3 regions of the Thiorhodovibrio frisius genome follow, and region 3 is predicted to be linked to each of the others. Evidence: predicted binding sites of a transcription regulator. Region 3 holds the regulator's gene; each other region holds the start of a gene.
The links. Region 3 encodes sigma-54, which starts transcription at its own class of promoters, with help from an activator protein. Its sites were predicted from a motif close to TGGCANGNTNCNTGCTT; they were not measured.
Positions count from the first base shown of each region.

Region 1 (5,398 bases), 1.2 Mb from region 3:
CGTTGGTGCCCTTGATTACCGGCGCGCGCGCACTGGAAATGACTTGCCCCATCATGGGCCCGCCGCTAACCAGGCGCGCGGGTGGCTCGGCAAAACCGCCGCTGGCTTCGATCAGGGTCTCGATGCGGGTGCCGATGGGCACGCGCAGATTGCGCGGCTGGCTGATGGCACCGCCGGTGATGGTCACCACCCGATCAATCAACGGGCGTCCGTCGCGCAGTGCCTGATGCACGGCAAAGGCGGTGGCCGGGTTGTGCACTACTACGCCGATGTCGGCGGTCAGGCCCCGCGCCGGGGTTTCCTGACCGGTCAGGGTCTGCACCAGATGCTTTTCCGAACCCATCGGATAGTGCATCGGCAGGCCGACGATTTCGAGACCGCCATGCCCGACTGCGGTGTTTAGCATCGCCTGCTGTGCCTGGGGCTTGTTGTTTTCAATCGCGATGATGATGCGCGCGACACCCAGCGCATAGGCCATGATGCGCGCGCCATCGACAATAGCAGCGGCCTGCTCGCGCATCAGCCGATCATCACAGGTTAGATAAGGCTCGCATTCGGCGCCATTGATTACCAGCCTGTGCAGCTCATAGCGGTTGCGCAGATTGAGCTTGACCGCTGCCGGAAAAGTGGCCCCGCCCAAGCCGACCACGCCGGCGGCGGCGACGCGTCGGGCGATTTCTTCAGGCTCGAGCGCGAAGGGATCAGCCACGCCTTCGAGTCCTTCAACCCAGCGCTCCTCGCCGTCTGGCTGCAAGGAGATGGTGCGTACCGACAATCCCGAGGGATGATTGGCCGGATAAAGCCCGATGCCGGCGATACGCCCCGAGGTTGGCGCATGAATGGGCGCAGAGACCGGCCCTTGGGCGCGGGCGATTAGCTCACCCTTGGCAACCTGCTGGCGGCGCTCGACCATGGGGTTGGCGGCGGCGCCGATATGCTGCTGCAAAGGCAGGTGGAGCAACTGTGGTAAGGGAAGCGGCTCAATCGGGCGCTCGGCTGACAGGCTTTTCTGATCCTGCGGATGAACCCCGCCGCGAATGCTGAACAGGCGCATCAGAGTGCCACCCCATCAGCATTGAGTGTGACCATGATCGGCGCGCTTGCCTTGCCTGCGTTGGAATTGGCTTGCGGCAGTGGCCAGTACCAGGTCTGGGGCGTGTAGCCAACCGGGCGCATTTCGATGCACTCGGTCGGGCAGTCGGCAAAGCACAGCTCGCAACCGGTGCAAGCATCGGCAAAGACGGCGTGAATCATGTCCTTGGCCCCCAGAATGGCATCGGTCGGGCAGCGTTTCAGGCACTTGGTGCAGCCGATGCAGGAGCGCTCATGAATGAAGGCCACCATGGGCACTTGCTCGGCTACCGCCGAGGCATCGAGAGTCACGCCCAGCTTCTCGGCCAGTGCCTCGGCCAGTGCCCGCCCGCCCGGTGGGCAGCAGGTGACTGCGGCCTCGCCAGCCGCTAGTGCCGCAGCCGCCGGCGCACAGCCAGGATAACCACACTGACCGCACTGCGAGCCTGGCAGTAGGGCCTCGATTTCTGCCTCCAACGGGTTGGCCGGCACGCGCAGAAAGCGATCAGCGATCCCGAGCAGGGTGCCCAGGGCCAGGCCGAGTGCGGTCAGACTGAGGATGGCGCTGATCATGCCAGCCCCGCGAAGCCCATGAAGGCCAGTGACAGCAGCCCGGCCACGACAAATGCAATGGGCGAGCCTGCAAAAGCGTCCGGTACTTGGGCCAGCGCCAGGCGCTCGCGCAACCCCGCAAAGAGCACCATCACCAGGGTGAAGCCGAGCGCTGAGCCAAAGCCGTAGAGCAGGCTTTCGCTAAAGCCGTGCTCCTCCTGCACATTGAGCAGCGCTACGCCGAGCACCGCGCAGTTGGTGGTGATCAGCGGCAGAAAGATGCCCAGCACCTGGTAAAGCGCGGGGGAGATTTTGCGCACCGCCATTTCGGTAAACTGCACCACGGCGGCGATGGCCAGGATGAAGGTCAGAATGCGCAAAAAACCGATGCCCAAAGGCTGTAGCAGCCAGTGCTCCAGCAGCCAGCTCGCCGCCCCGGTCAGGGTCAGCACAAAGGTGGTGGCCAGGCCCATGCCCAAGGCGCTGTCGAGCTTGTTCGACACGCCCATGAAGGGACATAAGCCTAAGAATTTCACCAGCACCACGTTATTGACCAGCGCGGTGCCAAGAATCAGCAGCAGAGCATCGGACATGGCAATCAAGACTAAAAGGCAGTGGTGGTCTGTCGGGCGGGCCGACGCAGCAGGTCTGCATGATTAAGCAAAGCCGGTGCCAATCGCCTGTGAGCCTTGTCGTGGGCGGCTGGCAGGCTTTTGCAGCGCCTGGCAGGTTGCCCGGCTTGTCGCGGACGTCACAGGTATCTCGGGGGCAGCCCTGTCTTTGTTGCCTTTCCGACAAGCTGGCCCTTATCCTCGCGCGTGTCGAGATTGCGAAGTCCGGAATTGGTCCTGATTTCTGTTTTGGGGTGGCATGAACCAGGCGGCTCAAGCTGAGTTTGGTCTTCACCCACGAGCGGCGCAGCTATCCAGCATGGCGGATCGACGCTGGCGCGAGTTCTGCTTTATGCTGTTGCTATCTTCATAGAGGCAGGCTGGCCACTTTGCGGTCGGTCGGGAGCCGGTCAACAGGGCTCAGCCAAGGCGCACAGATGCTGGAGGAATTCACTCGTGGCTGGATCAAGATTCGCCGAAGCAGAGGTTAGACCTGATGTCGGGTCCGATGTCGGCGCCCATGGTGGGGCCGATTCCGCATCGGGCGCAGGAACGGATGTCGGGTCTAGCATTCGGCCACCAACGGCAGAAGAGCAGCAGGCCTTGAACGCCTTGGCCCAGTTTCTCGCCACCCCGCCGGTCGGCACCCCGCCCGAAGTGCTGCGCGTGCTGACGCTGATGGCGGGCGATCCGGGCGCGCCCCTGCCGCCGCGGGTGTATTTCGAGACCGTCGAGCAGGCGCCGGTGGCCATTTCCATCACCGACGACAAGGCCGATATTCTTTATGTGAATGCCGCCTTCGAGCAGCTCACCGGTTACAGTCGCGACCAACTCATCGGTCGCAATCAGTCCATCCTTTCAAGCAATGCCACGCCGAGCAGCATCTACCAGCAACTGTGGCGCACCATCCAGAGCAAAAACACCTGGAAAGGCATTTTGGTCAATCGCACCCGGGATGGTGGCGATTATCTTGCTGAGCTGATTATCTCCCCCGTGCTCGATGCTGGCGGGCGCATTCGGTTTTTTCTTGGCATGCACCGCGATGTGACCCGTGAGCATCGCCTGGAAGCCGATCTGCGCGCGCAGAAGATCCGCAGCGAAGCCGTGCTGAATGCCGCCCCGGTGCTGGTCGCGCTGCTCAATGCCGAAGGGCGAGTGGTGCTCGATAACATGGAATACAAAAAGCTCCTCGGCGATCTGCGCGGTGAAGAGCCGGTCGCAGAGCTGCGCCGGGCCTTGATTGAGCAGGCCGGCTTTGATCCGCTCGAGCGGGTGTTGCACGGCGATGGTTTCAAGGACGTTGAAATCAGCCTGATGCTCCCCGGCAGCAGTGCACCGCGCTGGTTTTCCTGCTCTGGCGTAGCAGTGAACGAATCCGACGCCAGCGTGCGCGGCTACTTCGGTGCAGCCGATGAAGGCGAGCATCGGTTGCTGTTGTTGGCCAACGATGTCACTGCGCGTCGGCGCGAAATCGACCGGGCCCATCTCGAGCATCTGCGCGCGCGCCTGGCCGAGCAGCAACTATCAGAAGGAGTACGCGAGGCGTTGGCCGCAGCGAGTTATCAGATCGAACAGCCGCTGAATTTGATTCGCGCCGCCACCACTATGTTTGGTGATCGCGACGGCGAAATGGGGCTGTTCATCGAACAATTGCGCCAGATCAGCGCCGCCAGCGAACGAGCGCTGGCCACCCTGCACGCAGCCTTGCCGAACGAGGCGCCGGAGGCGGGCGTGATGGTCAATATCAACGAACTGCTGCGCCATGTGCTGGAGCTGGAAACTGACCGGCTGCTGGCCGCTGGTGTGGTGATCGACTGGCAGCCGGCCATGCAACTGCCGGAGCTGTCTGGACATCGCAACCAGTTGCGTTCCCTGTTCAAATATCTGATTGACAATGCCCTGCAAGCCCTGCATGAAAGCCGCTGCGCGCAGCGCGAACTGCGCCTGGCCACGCGCACGCTCGACGACTCGGTCGAGGTGGTCATTCAGGACAATGGCCCTGGCCTGCCAGCGGCTGATCGGCTCAAGGCGTTCGAGCCCTTCTTCGTCGGTTGGCGGCGCCGGCGCGGACGGGCCGGTATGGGGCTCGCGCTGGCGCAGGAAATTGTCAACCAGCATGGCGGTACCATTGAGATCGACGACGCCTTTCAGGACGGCTGTCGGATCAAGTTGGTGCTGAGTCACGCCCCGTCACAGGAGTAACAGCGCGATCGTGGTGGACACCAGGATGCAGAGCATGAAGCAGACCGATGCGAACGGCAGCGAGCCGGGCGCGCGTGCCCGCTTGACCCAGCTTGAGTCCCAGCTCGAGACCCTGTTTGAGGTCAGCCGGGTGCTGAGCCGCTCGCTCGACCTGCACCAGACCCTGCGCGCGCTGCTCAAGACCTTGCACGAGCGCGGCGGGTTGGAACGCGGCATCGTCTGCCTGATGGATGAGGACAGCGGCGAGCTGATGCTGAGCGCCATCCATGACGAGGTTGCCGAGCCTTTCGAGACTATCCGCTATCGCCCAGGGGAGGGGGTGATTGGGCGTATTCTGGAAGCCGATGAGCCCTGGATCCTGCCGCGCGTCGGCGACGAACCGCGCTTTCTTGATCGGCTCAATCTCTACGACCGCGATCTGCCATTCATTGGTGTGCCTATTCGCTTAGGCGAGGAAGGCGCCATCGGGGTGCTGGCCGTGCAACCGCCAGATCGCGATGGTCTGCTCGAGGAGCGCGCGCGTTTTTTGGAAATGGTCGCTAATCTCATTGGCCAAGCGGTGCGGCTGGCGCGCACGGTAGCCGCGGAGCAAAGCGCCCTGCGCGAGGAACGCGACAAGCTGCGTCGGCATCTCAAGGGCGCCCATGGTTTCGAGAACATTATTGGCCACACCCAGCGTATGCGCGTGGTGTTTGACCAAGTGCGCCAGGTGGCCAAGTGGAATACCACGGTACTGATTCGCGGTGAGTCCGGCACCGGCAAGGAACTGATTGCCAGCGCGATTCACTACAACTCCCCGCGCGCGCGTGGCACCTTCGTCAAGCTCAACTGCGCTGCGCTGCCGGATAGCCTGTTGGAGTCTGAACTCTTCGGCCATGAAAAAGGGGCTTTCACCGGCGCCAGCGGTTTGCGCAAGGGCCGCTTCGAGCAGGCCGATGGCGGGACGCTGTTTCTGGACGAAA
Region 1 is NZ_CP121471.1:805,526-810,923, forward strand. Features, by position in the region: gene rsxC (electron transport complex subunit RsxC) at 1-1,054, opposite strand, end outside; gene rsxB (electron transport complex subunit RsxB) at 1,054-1,644, opposite strand; gene rsxA (electron transport complex subunit RsxA) at 1,641-2,216, opposite strand; gene nifL (nitrogen fixation negative regulator NifL) at 2,691-4,436, shown strand; gene nifA (nif-specific transcriptional activator NifA) at 4,471-5,398, shown strand, end outside.
Region 1: the regulator sigma-54 is predicted to act here: its motif matches at 2,569-2,585, upstream of nifL (nitrogen fixation negative regulator NifL).

Region 2 (5,398 bases), 1.4 Mb from region 3:
ATGATGTGACGCGGGCGCAGACCACCGACGTAGAGCATGACCTTCTTGCCTTCGAGCCGTGGTTTGTACTTGGCAACGACAGCGTCGTACTCAGCCTGGTATTTCGCGATGACCTTCTCAGCATTGGCTTGAATGGTCTCATCAAAACGTGCGGCAATGGCGCGCAGGGACTCGGCGATTTTGGTTGGCCCAAACAGGTTGTATTCCATCCAGGGAATCCCGTACTTTTCTTCCATGTGACGGGTAATATAGTTAATCGACCGATAACAATGCACCAGGTTGAGCTTGACCTTTGAGGTCAGCTCCATTTCTGGCAAGGTACCATCGCCCGACCACATGGCTACCACGCGCAGACCCATTTCCTCGAGCAGAATGCGTGAGGACCAGGCATCACCACCGATGTTGTAATCACCCAGAATGGCCACATCGTAAGGCGTGGTCTCAAAGCTGTTATCGCCATCACGATTCGACAGCACCCAATCGCGCAGCGCGTCGTTGGCAATGTGATGGCCAAGAGACTGCGACACCCCGCGGAAGCCCTCGCAGCGCACCGGAACAACCGGTTTTTCCAGCTCCTTGGTCTTTTTCTTGGACACCGCCTCAATGTCATCGCCAATCAGGCCAATTGGGCACTCAGACTGCACGGAGATGCCTTTAACCAAGGGGAAAAGCTCATTGATCTCATCGATCAGTTTATCGAGCTTCTTATCGCCACCGAAGACGATGTCCTTCTCCTGAAAGTCGGAGGTGAAATTCATGGTGCCGAAGGTATCCACGCCGGTATGGCCGACGTAATAATTCCGCCGTCCAGCGCGTGAATACTGGCCGCAGCCGACCGGTCCGTGCGAAATATGCACCATATCCTTGACCGGCCCCCAAACCACGCCGCGCGAGCCGGCGTAGGCGCAGCCACGCACGGTCATCACGCCAGGCTGGGACTTGCGGTTTGAAGTAATGCACTTCTTGGACTGTTCGACGCTTTGATCATTGGCGGCCAGATGCTTGGCGCGATCTTTCTTGGCCTTCTCGGGATAGACTTCCAGGACTTCCTGAATCAGGGCCTGGGTCTCTTCTTGGGTCATCTTTGCCATGTGGGCGATCCTCTAAACGGCGCCGCCGCTCATTCGCGGACAGACGCGCGGTCAGACTGGGACTAGGGGTTTGTTGACGATCCTGAACCAGAAGGCTTAGGCCGCAACAGCTTGCTCATCAGCGGCGGTCTTGCCGACAATGCTCTCGTCTTCTTCTTCGAGGATGCCGAACTTCATCAGCAGGTCTTCAAGCTCATCCATCGAGATCGGGGTCGGGACAACAAACATCTTGTTGTCGATGACCTTCTGCGCCAGTGTGCGGTACTCATCAGCCTGCTTGGCCTTGGGGTCGTACTCAATGACCGTCATGCGCCGAATCTCAGCGCGCTGCACCACGTTATCGCGCGGCACGAAATGGATCATTTGGGTACCGAGCTGACGGGCTAGCTCAATGATCAGCTCGTCTTCGCGCGCGGTGTTACGGCTATTGCAGATCAGCCCAGCCAGACGCACGCTGCCGGATTTCGCATACTTGCAGATGCCCTTGGCAATGTTGTTGGCGGCGTACATGGCCATCATCTCGCCGGAGCAGACGATGTAGATCTCCTGCGCCTTGTTTTCGCGAATGGGCATGGCGAAACCACCACAGACCACGTCGCCGAGCACGTCGTAGAAAACGAAGTCCAGATCGTCTTCATAGGCGCCTTCCTCTTCGAGGAAGTTGATCGCGGTAATAACGCCACGGCCGGCACAGCCCACACCAGGCTCAGGGCCACCGGACTCAACACACTTGATGCCGCCATAACCAGTCGCCATTACATCCTCAAGCTCCAGATCCTCGACCGAGCCAGCGTCAGCCGCCATCTGCATGATGGTGTCCTGCGCCTTGGAGTGCAGGATCAGACGCGTGGAGTCGGCCTTGGGATCGCAGCCAACGATCATCACCTTTTTACCGATTTCGGCCAGACCGGCGACCAGATTTTGTGTGGTCGTGGACTTACCGATACCACCCTTGCCGTAGATAGCACATTGACGTAATGCCATGAAAGTTCTCCCAGTTGGTCGCCCCTTGGGGCGGTTATTCGACAGAGTCAACTGGGTATAAGCAACTGGTGTGCCAGTCAGGAATATCCGCTTAAACGGTTGATTGGATAGGCCATCAGTCAGTCAGACATGAAGACGACAGCCCGTCGCAGAGCCGACAAAGCCGCAGTGGCTGTGCGGATAACGACATCGGGATGGGAAAACAGAGACAGGGATACAGAGACAGAAGACAGAGGGGAAAGATCGACAATAAGGAGATGGAGAAAAGCGGCTCGGGAGGAAACGCGGCCGACGGTTGGGGCCGCAATGCGCGGCTCCTGTCGCCGCTCATGGCCCTCAGCGGCTCGGCACCCGCAAGTCCGTCGGCACCTCAGCCGGCGCCACCGGCGCGCCACCCTGGCGATGACTGACATGCGCGGCCAGTGCGATAGCCAACGCCTCGCGCCCGTCGCGAATGCCACAGGCCGACTCGGCACGCCCCTCAACCGCCGCGATCAGATTCTCCGCCGCCGAGCGCCAGGTGTTAAAGGGCGCAGGTTCAGGAAATTCCGCTTCGCAGAGCTCCATAAAACCGGCAAAGTGCATGGAGCTGCCCGGCAACCACAGCTGGCGCTGGTCGTTGCCGAGCCGAATCATGCCGCGACTGCCGAGCAACTCGAACTCGAAGCGAAAATAGCCCTTGTCGCGCCCCTGCACCGTGGCGCGCACCCCGTCGGGAAACTCGATCACCACCAGACCGCCGAGGTCCTCGACAATGTCTTGCCCATCGAAGCGATAGCCGCTCTGCTCGGCAAGGCCGGAGTCATCATCCAGCCAGGCGCGCACCGCCGTCGGCTCCCCGCACCACAGCCGCAGCACGTCAAAGGCATGGGTGCCGGTGTGCAGCAGGTTGCTTGCAAAATGCACATTCACGGACTCAAACGCGCCGATGCGCCCCGCGGCAAGCCAATCCCGCACCGTCGCATAGGCCGGCGACCAACGCCGGGTGAAGGCAACAATCATCTGGGTCCCGGATGCATCCAAGGCACGCGCCATCCTGTCGGCCTCTTCCAGCGAGGTGGCCATGGCTTTTTCGCACCAGATGCCGCGCACGCCCCCCTCGGTCGCCGCCAACACCATCTCGCAGCGCTCGGTGGCATAAGCGCAGATGCTCAGTAACTCCGGCCGCTCCTGCTCCAGCATCTCCTGGTAATCATCATACAGAGGCACCTCCGGGAAGAATTCGGCAAAGGCTGCGCGACGCTCCGGGTCCGTGTCGCAGGCACCGACCAGTTCCACATCATCACGTTCCAGCCAGGCACCCAGATGCGTACAAGGCTTGGTGCGCAAAGGGTCGCGCTCCAGCAGCCAAGCCACCCGGCCAAGACCGATGAGTGCGAGACGATATGCCTTGGTCCGACTCTCGGTCATAGGCCGCAACCCCTAAAGGGTTCACCAATCGCCAAAAGATACGGCCTTGCCAGCACGCAGAGGCCACTCGATTCGCCGAGGCGGCATTTAACGGAATTTTTTACGATTTCTCTTTGCCAGATAAACACTCATGTACCCATCGCGATATCAGATCGGCTTCGCGGACATGTTCCCGCCTCCCCCTTGTCCGGAGAGCCGACATGTCTTCCGAACGTGGCTGCAAGAGTTGGTCCAGCTTCCGCGCGCTTAGTGATGCCCAACTCTGCACGCGAAAACGCCCTTCGAGCGTCTGGTGCTGGCGGTGCGCGACGACACCGACCCGGACCACAACCGGAAAACTGATCAAATTTTTTGAAAAGCCTTACAGATCAATGTTTCCAGTTGAATCATACCCGCAGAAGGCACGAGACCCAACGTGACTACAGCGGATTTTTGTGACCGCTCTTGCGGAGTTCTGTCTATAATCTGACACTAGAGCTAGTGCGAAATACTCGAGCACAAGGTTACCGCCAATCCTGCGCTTGTTGCTCGGCCGTGTTGCCCGCTCGCACTTAAGTCGTTGGGCATGGTGAAGGTGCAGCGAGGATTGAGACGATGACAGTCCGTGCGATAACTGATGAACTGACCGAAGCGATTAAGACCCTCGATCCTCAGCAGAAGAAGAAGTTGCTGGCAATCGTGAAACAATGGCGGCTCGGGCACCAGCGTCACTATGATCGCTTTGAGCAAGAATCTGCCGACGTAGCCGTTGCCTGCAATGGCCGAATCTGCCTAGGTCAGGCAAAGAACATCAGTGCAAGCGGCATTTTCATCACAATCGATCACAATTTTTTCCCCCCGTCTGATATCGTCGATCTTGTCTTTTCCCTACCAGGTGTCGACCAACCATTCAAACTCAAAGGCCGTATCGTTCGCCTCACCGAGGATGGCATAGCCGTCGAGTTCGTCAAGGTAACACCGTCTATCGCTCGAACTTTGGATAGCACACTTCGCATCCCTAAAGCCCTCTGACTCTATTGGTAGTAACGGGAGATCGCTAGAAGCGCAATACATCCGAATGATGAGCCCGTCGACCATAGAAATTAATAGTTAGGGCGAACTGTATGGCCCAAGAAATCGCTCGCCGTTGAAATGGATCAGATGTGACGGTGCATCCGCCACCCACACTTCGGTTTCCCATGCGATTTCAGCCAGGTAGCGTCCCATGATCGCCCGATTTGGGAACGCGGTGACATAGACGAGCCCGGCCGTTGAGCTGGCAAACAGGTCTGCAAGCTCGGCGTGCCGCTTGCCATCGACTGGCCCATGACTGGTAACGGACTCCACCAGTACCAACCAATTTTTCGTGGCATAGTGGAGCACCACGTCCGGCATCTTGCCATGCGAATCCACATCGACACCCAACTCTGCCAACAGAGCTGCGTCAAAGTAGCCCCACTTGTCGCCCGTGTCTCCGGCATAAACCAGCACGCTGCCCGGCGCGAAGCGCGGGGCGAAGTCCTCAATGATGGCGCGGATAAGTTCGCTATGCTCGCCCGGGCTGATGGTTATTTGCTGGCCCGGTGCAATCTCAACCGGGATGCGGTTCTGATCGCGTTCTTTGGCGTACTTAGCAACTAATGTTTCACACTTAGCCAGATAGGCAACGAGGTTTTGGTGCCACGCTGGACTGCCGAAGGTTCTTAGCAGGTCTAGCGCGGCAGGTTCGATCTGATAGACCGCTTTCGGGCTATTCACCGGGCGGTCGGGCCTATCCGGATTGTAAAGGGCTACACCCGCGTCACAGAACTGATGCATGGTCTGACGACGCACCGTCTCCCGAGTATTCGGCGCATAGTCCTTGCCGTAGTGCTCCCGCGCCCAATCCATGATCGGTGTGATACCAATCAACGGGTTTTCGGCATCGGCCCATG
Region 2 is NZ_CP121471.1:1,008,350-1,013,747, reverse strand. Features, by position in the region: gene nifD (nitrogenase molybdenum-iron protein alpha chain) at 1-1,091, opposite strand, end outside; gene nifH (nitrogenase iron protein) at 1,188-2,075, opposite strand; gene Thiofri_RS04890 (Gfo/Idh/MocA family protein) at 2,412-3,485, opposite strand; gene Thiofri_RS04885 (PilZ domain-containing protein) at 4,080-4,496, shown strand; gene Thiofri_RS04880 (BsuBI/PstI family type II restriction endonuclease) at 4,575-5,398, opposite strand, start outside.
Region 2: the regulator sigma-54 is predicted to act here: its motif matches at 2,135-2,151, upstream of nifH (nitrogenase iron protein).

Region 3 (5,398 bases):
TTTGCCCAGCCCAGTCAACAACCGGCCTCGCCCGCTGGTTTGCAAGACGGCCGGCGTCCCGACTATGTCGTCGACGGTGTGCGCGCGCTGGAACTCGATATTCATGGACAGCCCGCCCGTCGACTTAGGGCCGAACAATTGCGTCATTACCCGGATGACGACAGTAACGAACTCGACCAGCCTCGCCTGCGGCTTTACGATGACCAGGCTCCGCCCTGGCATATCCGCTCCGAGCGCGGCTGGATCTCCGCCGGGAATGAGCGAATCGTGCTGAGTGGTGAAGTCCGTGCACGACGCGCCGCCGCGTCCGACCAGGAGGCCATCGCATTCGCGACCAGCTGGATCGAGGTCTTTCCGGATGATGAGCGCGCCGAAACTGATCGTTTCATCGAACTCGACCGCGGGGCAGACCGCATGACCGCCATTGACGGCATGCGCTTCTGGTACAGTGAGCCGATGCGCGGCGAGTTTGTTGGACGCGTGCGTTCCAGATTGGTAACAAGCGAGACGCCAGCCCCGCCACCCGCCGACCAACGTCATGACTGAATCGATTGCTGCCATGAGACTCAAGCATATTCCTGGCCCCAGCCTGGCCCTGACCCTGCTCTGTCTGACAATACTGACTGGCGCACCGGTCTTCGCGCTCGACAGCGACCAGGAGCAGCCGCTGTTTATCGAAGCCGATGCCGTCGAATTCGACGACAATACCGCGCAAAGCTGGTACTTCGGTAATGTCGATATTCAGCAGGGCACCCTGCGCATTCTTGCCGACCAGGTCGAAGTCCAGCACCGTGAAAACCGCCAGCCGCGCATTATTATTGCTGTGGGCGATCCGGCACGCTACCGACAGATACCCGAGGGCGAGACCGAACCGGTTTTGGGGCGATCGCAACGAATGGAATACGATGCGGATCGCGACGAAATCACCTTGATTGATCGCGCCGTGTTGATCCAAGGTCAGGATCGCTTTGCCAATGACCGCATCGTATACAATCGCACCACCGCGCGCGTCACCGCCGGCGCCAATGCGCAGGGCAACGAGCGCGTCAAAATCACCATCACGCCAAAGGAATGACTCCCGGTTCGCACACTCAGGCCGCTCTGGCCTTGCAGGCCGAAGGTCTGGCCAAGAGCTATCGCCGTCGCAGGGTTGTCGATGGTGTTGATATCACCGTCAGGGCTGGTGAAGTTGTCGGTTTGCTCGGTCCCAACGGTGCCGGCAAGACCACCAGCTTCTACATGATCGTCGGTCTGGTGAGCGCTGATTCCGGGCGCATTTTGCTTGCCGGCGAGGATGTCACCCTCGCGCCCATGCACGCACGCGCCCGGCGCGGCCTGAGCTACCTGGCCCAGGAGCCATCCATCTTCCGCAAGCTGAGCGCAACAAACAACCTGATGGCGGTGCTCGAAACCCGCCCAGAACTCGACGACCACCAGCGCCGCCAGTATTGCGAGGCGCTGCTCGATGAGCTTGGCATTGCGCATATCGCCCAATCTCTGGCTCTCAGTTTGTCGGGAGGCGAGCGCCGCCGCCTGGAAATTGCCCGCGCACTTGCCGTCGAGCCGAAAGTCATGTTGCTTGACGAGCCCTTTGCCGGGGTCGACCCGATCGCAGTGGTCGACATTAAAAAAATTATCACCCATTTGAGCGAGCGCGGTATTGGCGTGCTGGTCACCGATCATAACGTGCGAGAAACCCTCGATATTTGTGATCGCGCCTACATCATCAGCGATGGGCAGGTGATTGCCGAAGGTGAGCCCTCGGCCTTGCTCAGCAACACCCAGGTGCGCGCGGTCTATCTTGGCGAGCATTTCCGGCTTTGACGCTCGGCTTTGCGTCGACTTGGCAAAGATCAGCTACAATCAAATTTGCCCTATGCAAATTTCATTCATTGTCCAAGCATCTGTCTATGCCCATCCCGCCGGAGTCCCGCTGCCCGCAGCAGTTCCGTTGAAGGCGTCGCGATGAAGCAGACCATTCAACTGCGCCTCGGCCAGCAGCTGACGATGACGCCGCAGCTGCAGCAAGCGATTAAGCTGCTGCAGCTCTCGACCCTGGATCTCCAGCAGGAAATCCAGCAGGCGCTTGAGTCCAACCTGATGCTCGAGAACGCCGATGACGACCTGCCGGAGCCAGGCACCCGCGAAGACCGCCTGAATCAGGATGAGGCCAGCGCGCAGCGTCTCGAAGAGGCGCGACTCGATAGCTCGTTGCGCCCCGAGCGCGACGGCATGCCCGACGAGTTGCCCACCGACAGCGAATGGACCGACACTTTCGCCGATACCTCCGACAGCTACGCGCCAAGCAGCGGTGCCCAATCCGGTGCTCAATCTGGCAGCCAGTCCGGCGACAGCAATGATTTCGACCTCTTCGCCCAGCGCTCGCGCCCGCAGACGCTGCATGACTACATCGACTGGCAGCTCAACCTGACCCGTTTCGGCGCGCGCGACCAAGCCGTTGCCGAGGCGCTGATCGACGCCATTGACGCCGACGGCTACCTGCATCTGGACCTGAGCGAATTGCCCGCGATTCTGAACGACCCGGAACTTGAGCCGGACGAGATTGAAGCCGTGCTCCATCGCATCCAGAGCTTCGATCCGCCGGGTCTCGCGGCACGCGACCTGCGCGAATGCCTGATCCTGCAACTGCGTCAGCTGACCGATCACCAGCCGCGACGCGACCATGCCCTGAGCATCTGCGAGCACCATTTCGATGCTCTGGGGCGCAACGATCTGGACGCCATGCGCCGTGGCACCAAGCTCAGCGACGATGACTTGGGCCAGGCACTGACGCTGATCCGCTCCCTGAACCCGCGCCCAGGGTCGGCCGTGACCGAGGTGCAACCGGAATACATCAAGCCCGACGTGCTGGTGCGCCGTCGCCACGGCCGCTGGACAGTGGAGCTTAACCCGGATACCACGCCGCGAATTCGCGTCAACGAGAGTTACAGGCAGCTCATTCGGCGTGCCGATAAGGCCGCCGACAATCAGTGCCTGAAATCCCATCTGCAAGAGGCGCAGTGGTTTATCAAAAGCCTGCTGAGTCGCAATGACACCGTGCTGCGGGTAGCGACCAAAATTGTCGAGCTGCAGCAGGACTTTTTCGATTTTGGCGAAGAGGCCATGCGCCCGCTGGTGCTGCGCGACATCGCCGAGACGCTGGAGCTGCATGAATCCACCGTCTCGCGCGTGACAACGCAGAAATACATGCACACCCCCAGGGGCACCTTCGAGTTCAAATATTTCTTTTCAAGTCACGTCAACACCACTTCAGGGGGTGAGTGTTCATCGACCGCCATCCGCGCCTTTATCCGCAAACTGGTCGCCGCAGAGACGCCTAATAAGCCTCTGAGTGACAACAAAATTGCCGAGGTTCTGTCGGATCAGGGCATCAAGGTGGCACGACGAACAGTCGCCAAATACCGCGAAGCCATGGGCATCCCGCCCTCGAACGAGCGCAAGCGGCTCGCATGACGCCAGAGGTTTTCATTACAGAGGGTTTTCATACCAGGGTTCTTTTGTGATGAAATTCCCCAGTCATTGCACCGGCCATCGCCGCGTTCGACCATTCAGGAGTCATAACCTATGCAAATCAAGCTCACCGGGCATCATGTCGACATTACCGAACCACTCAAAGACTATGTCGATAGTAAATTTTCCCGCCTGGAGCGCCATTTCGACCATGTCATCAACGCCAACGTCATCCTGAGTGTCGAGAAGCTCCGCCAGAAGGCGGAAGCCACCCTGCTCGTCAATGGCGCCAACGTTCATGCCGATGCGACGCACGAGGACATGTACGCCGCCATTGACGGGCTGATCGATAAGCTCGACCGTCAGGTGCTCAAGTACAAGGAAAAGCGCCAAAGTCATCGCGCGCCCGGTGCCAAAGTGGCCAGCGCCGAACTTGCCGCTACCGACGAGGCAGCATCGGAAGCGCTTGAGGAGGACTGAGGTCAAACGCATTGCTTGACCCGTTGTCCAAATAACGAACCTACCGACATCCTTCACTGATGACCCATACCGGAGCCGGTCATGCTGGCTCCGGTTTTTGTTTCGTCCACCGGAGAGCCAGCGCACATGTTTCCCCCGCAACTTATCGTCGAGCACCGGGTGCTCGCCGGGGCCAGCATCAGCAGTAAGAAGCGGCTGCTTGAAACCTTGGCCGAGCTGTTGGTTGGCGAGCAGCCCCAGCTCAGCCGCGAGGCGGTATTCGACCGCCTGCTCGAGCGCGAACGCCTCGGCAGCACCGGCCTCGGTCATGGCGTGGCGCTGCCCCATGCGCGCGTGGCGGAGATCACGGACGCCATTGGCGCTTTCATCCAGATCGCCGAGCCCGTCCCCTTCGATGCCATCGACGACCAACCGATTGACCTGGCCTTTGCGCTACTGGTGCCTGAGGGCGCCAACGAGACCCATCTGCAACTATTGGCCAAGCTGGCGGAACTCTTCAACCAGGATCATCTCCGACAGCGCCTGCGCAGCGCCGAGAGCCCACAGGCACTGCTCGACATTCTCACCCAGGCATCTCTGTCGGCATCCAACGGAGTCGCGTGAAAGCTATCGACTCCCTGCAGCGACTTGTCGACAGCCTGAGCAAGCCGCTCAAGCTGCGCTGGGTGCTTGAGCCTCCGCCAGAGCCCATTCCTCTCACTAATCCGCCCCAATCACCGCGCCAGCGGTTGGTGGGCTCCATGAACTGCATCCGCCCGAACCGGGTGCAAATTATCGGCCCGGCCGAATCCGCCTACTTAGGCGATCTGCACCCGGACGCCCGCGCCGACATGATGACGCGGGTTTTTACCGCCCAACCCATTGCGGTCATCTTCTCTGACGGGCTGGAACCTGACCCGGAATTTCGCGCACTTGCAGAGCGGGAACAGACGCCCCTGCTGGGCTCGGGCCTGAACGACCAGGACCTTGTCGAGCACCTGCAACATGTGCTGACCTACGCCTTTGCTGAGCGCATCACCTTGCATGGCGTCTTTCTCGAGGTGCTTGGCATGGGCGTGCTGCTGGTCGGCGACCCCGGCATCGGCAAGAGTGAACTGGCGCTTGAGCTGATCGCGCGCGGCCACCGACTGATCGCCGATGACGCGCCTGAATTCGCTCGGGTTGCGCCGGAGATCATTGAGGGACGCTGCCCGCCCCTGCTGCGCGATTTTCTCGAAGTGCGCGGCCTTGGTGTGCTCAATATTCGCGCCATGTTCGGCGAGAGCGCAGTGCGCGAGACAGACCACCTGAAACTGGTCATCAGCATGCGGATCTACAACAGCAGCGAACTGGCCGGCGTCGACCGCCTGCTCGGCAGCCTGTCCGCGCGCACCATTCTCGGCATCGCAGTGCCGGAAATCACCATTCCAGTGGCACCCGGGCGCAATCTCGCGGTGTTGCTCGAGAC
Region 3 is NZ_CP121471.1:5,049,635-5,055,032, reverse strand. Features, by position in the region: gene lptC (LPS export ABC transporter periplasmic protein LptC) at 1-546, shown strand, start outside; gene lptA (lipopolysaccharide transport periplasmic protein LptA) at 539-1,075, shown strand; gene lptB (LPS export ABC transporter ATP-binding protein) at 1,072-1,824, shown strand; gene Thiofri_RS23030 (RNA polymerase factor sigma-54) at 1,966-3,474, shown strand; gene hpf (ribosome hibernation-promoting factor, HPF/YfiA family) at 3,586-3,951, shown strand; gene ptsN (PTS IIA-like nitrogen regulatory protein PtsN) at 4,078-4,554, shown strand; gene hprK (HPr(Ser) kinase/phosphatase) at 4,551-5,398, shown strand, end outside.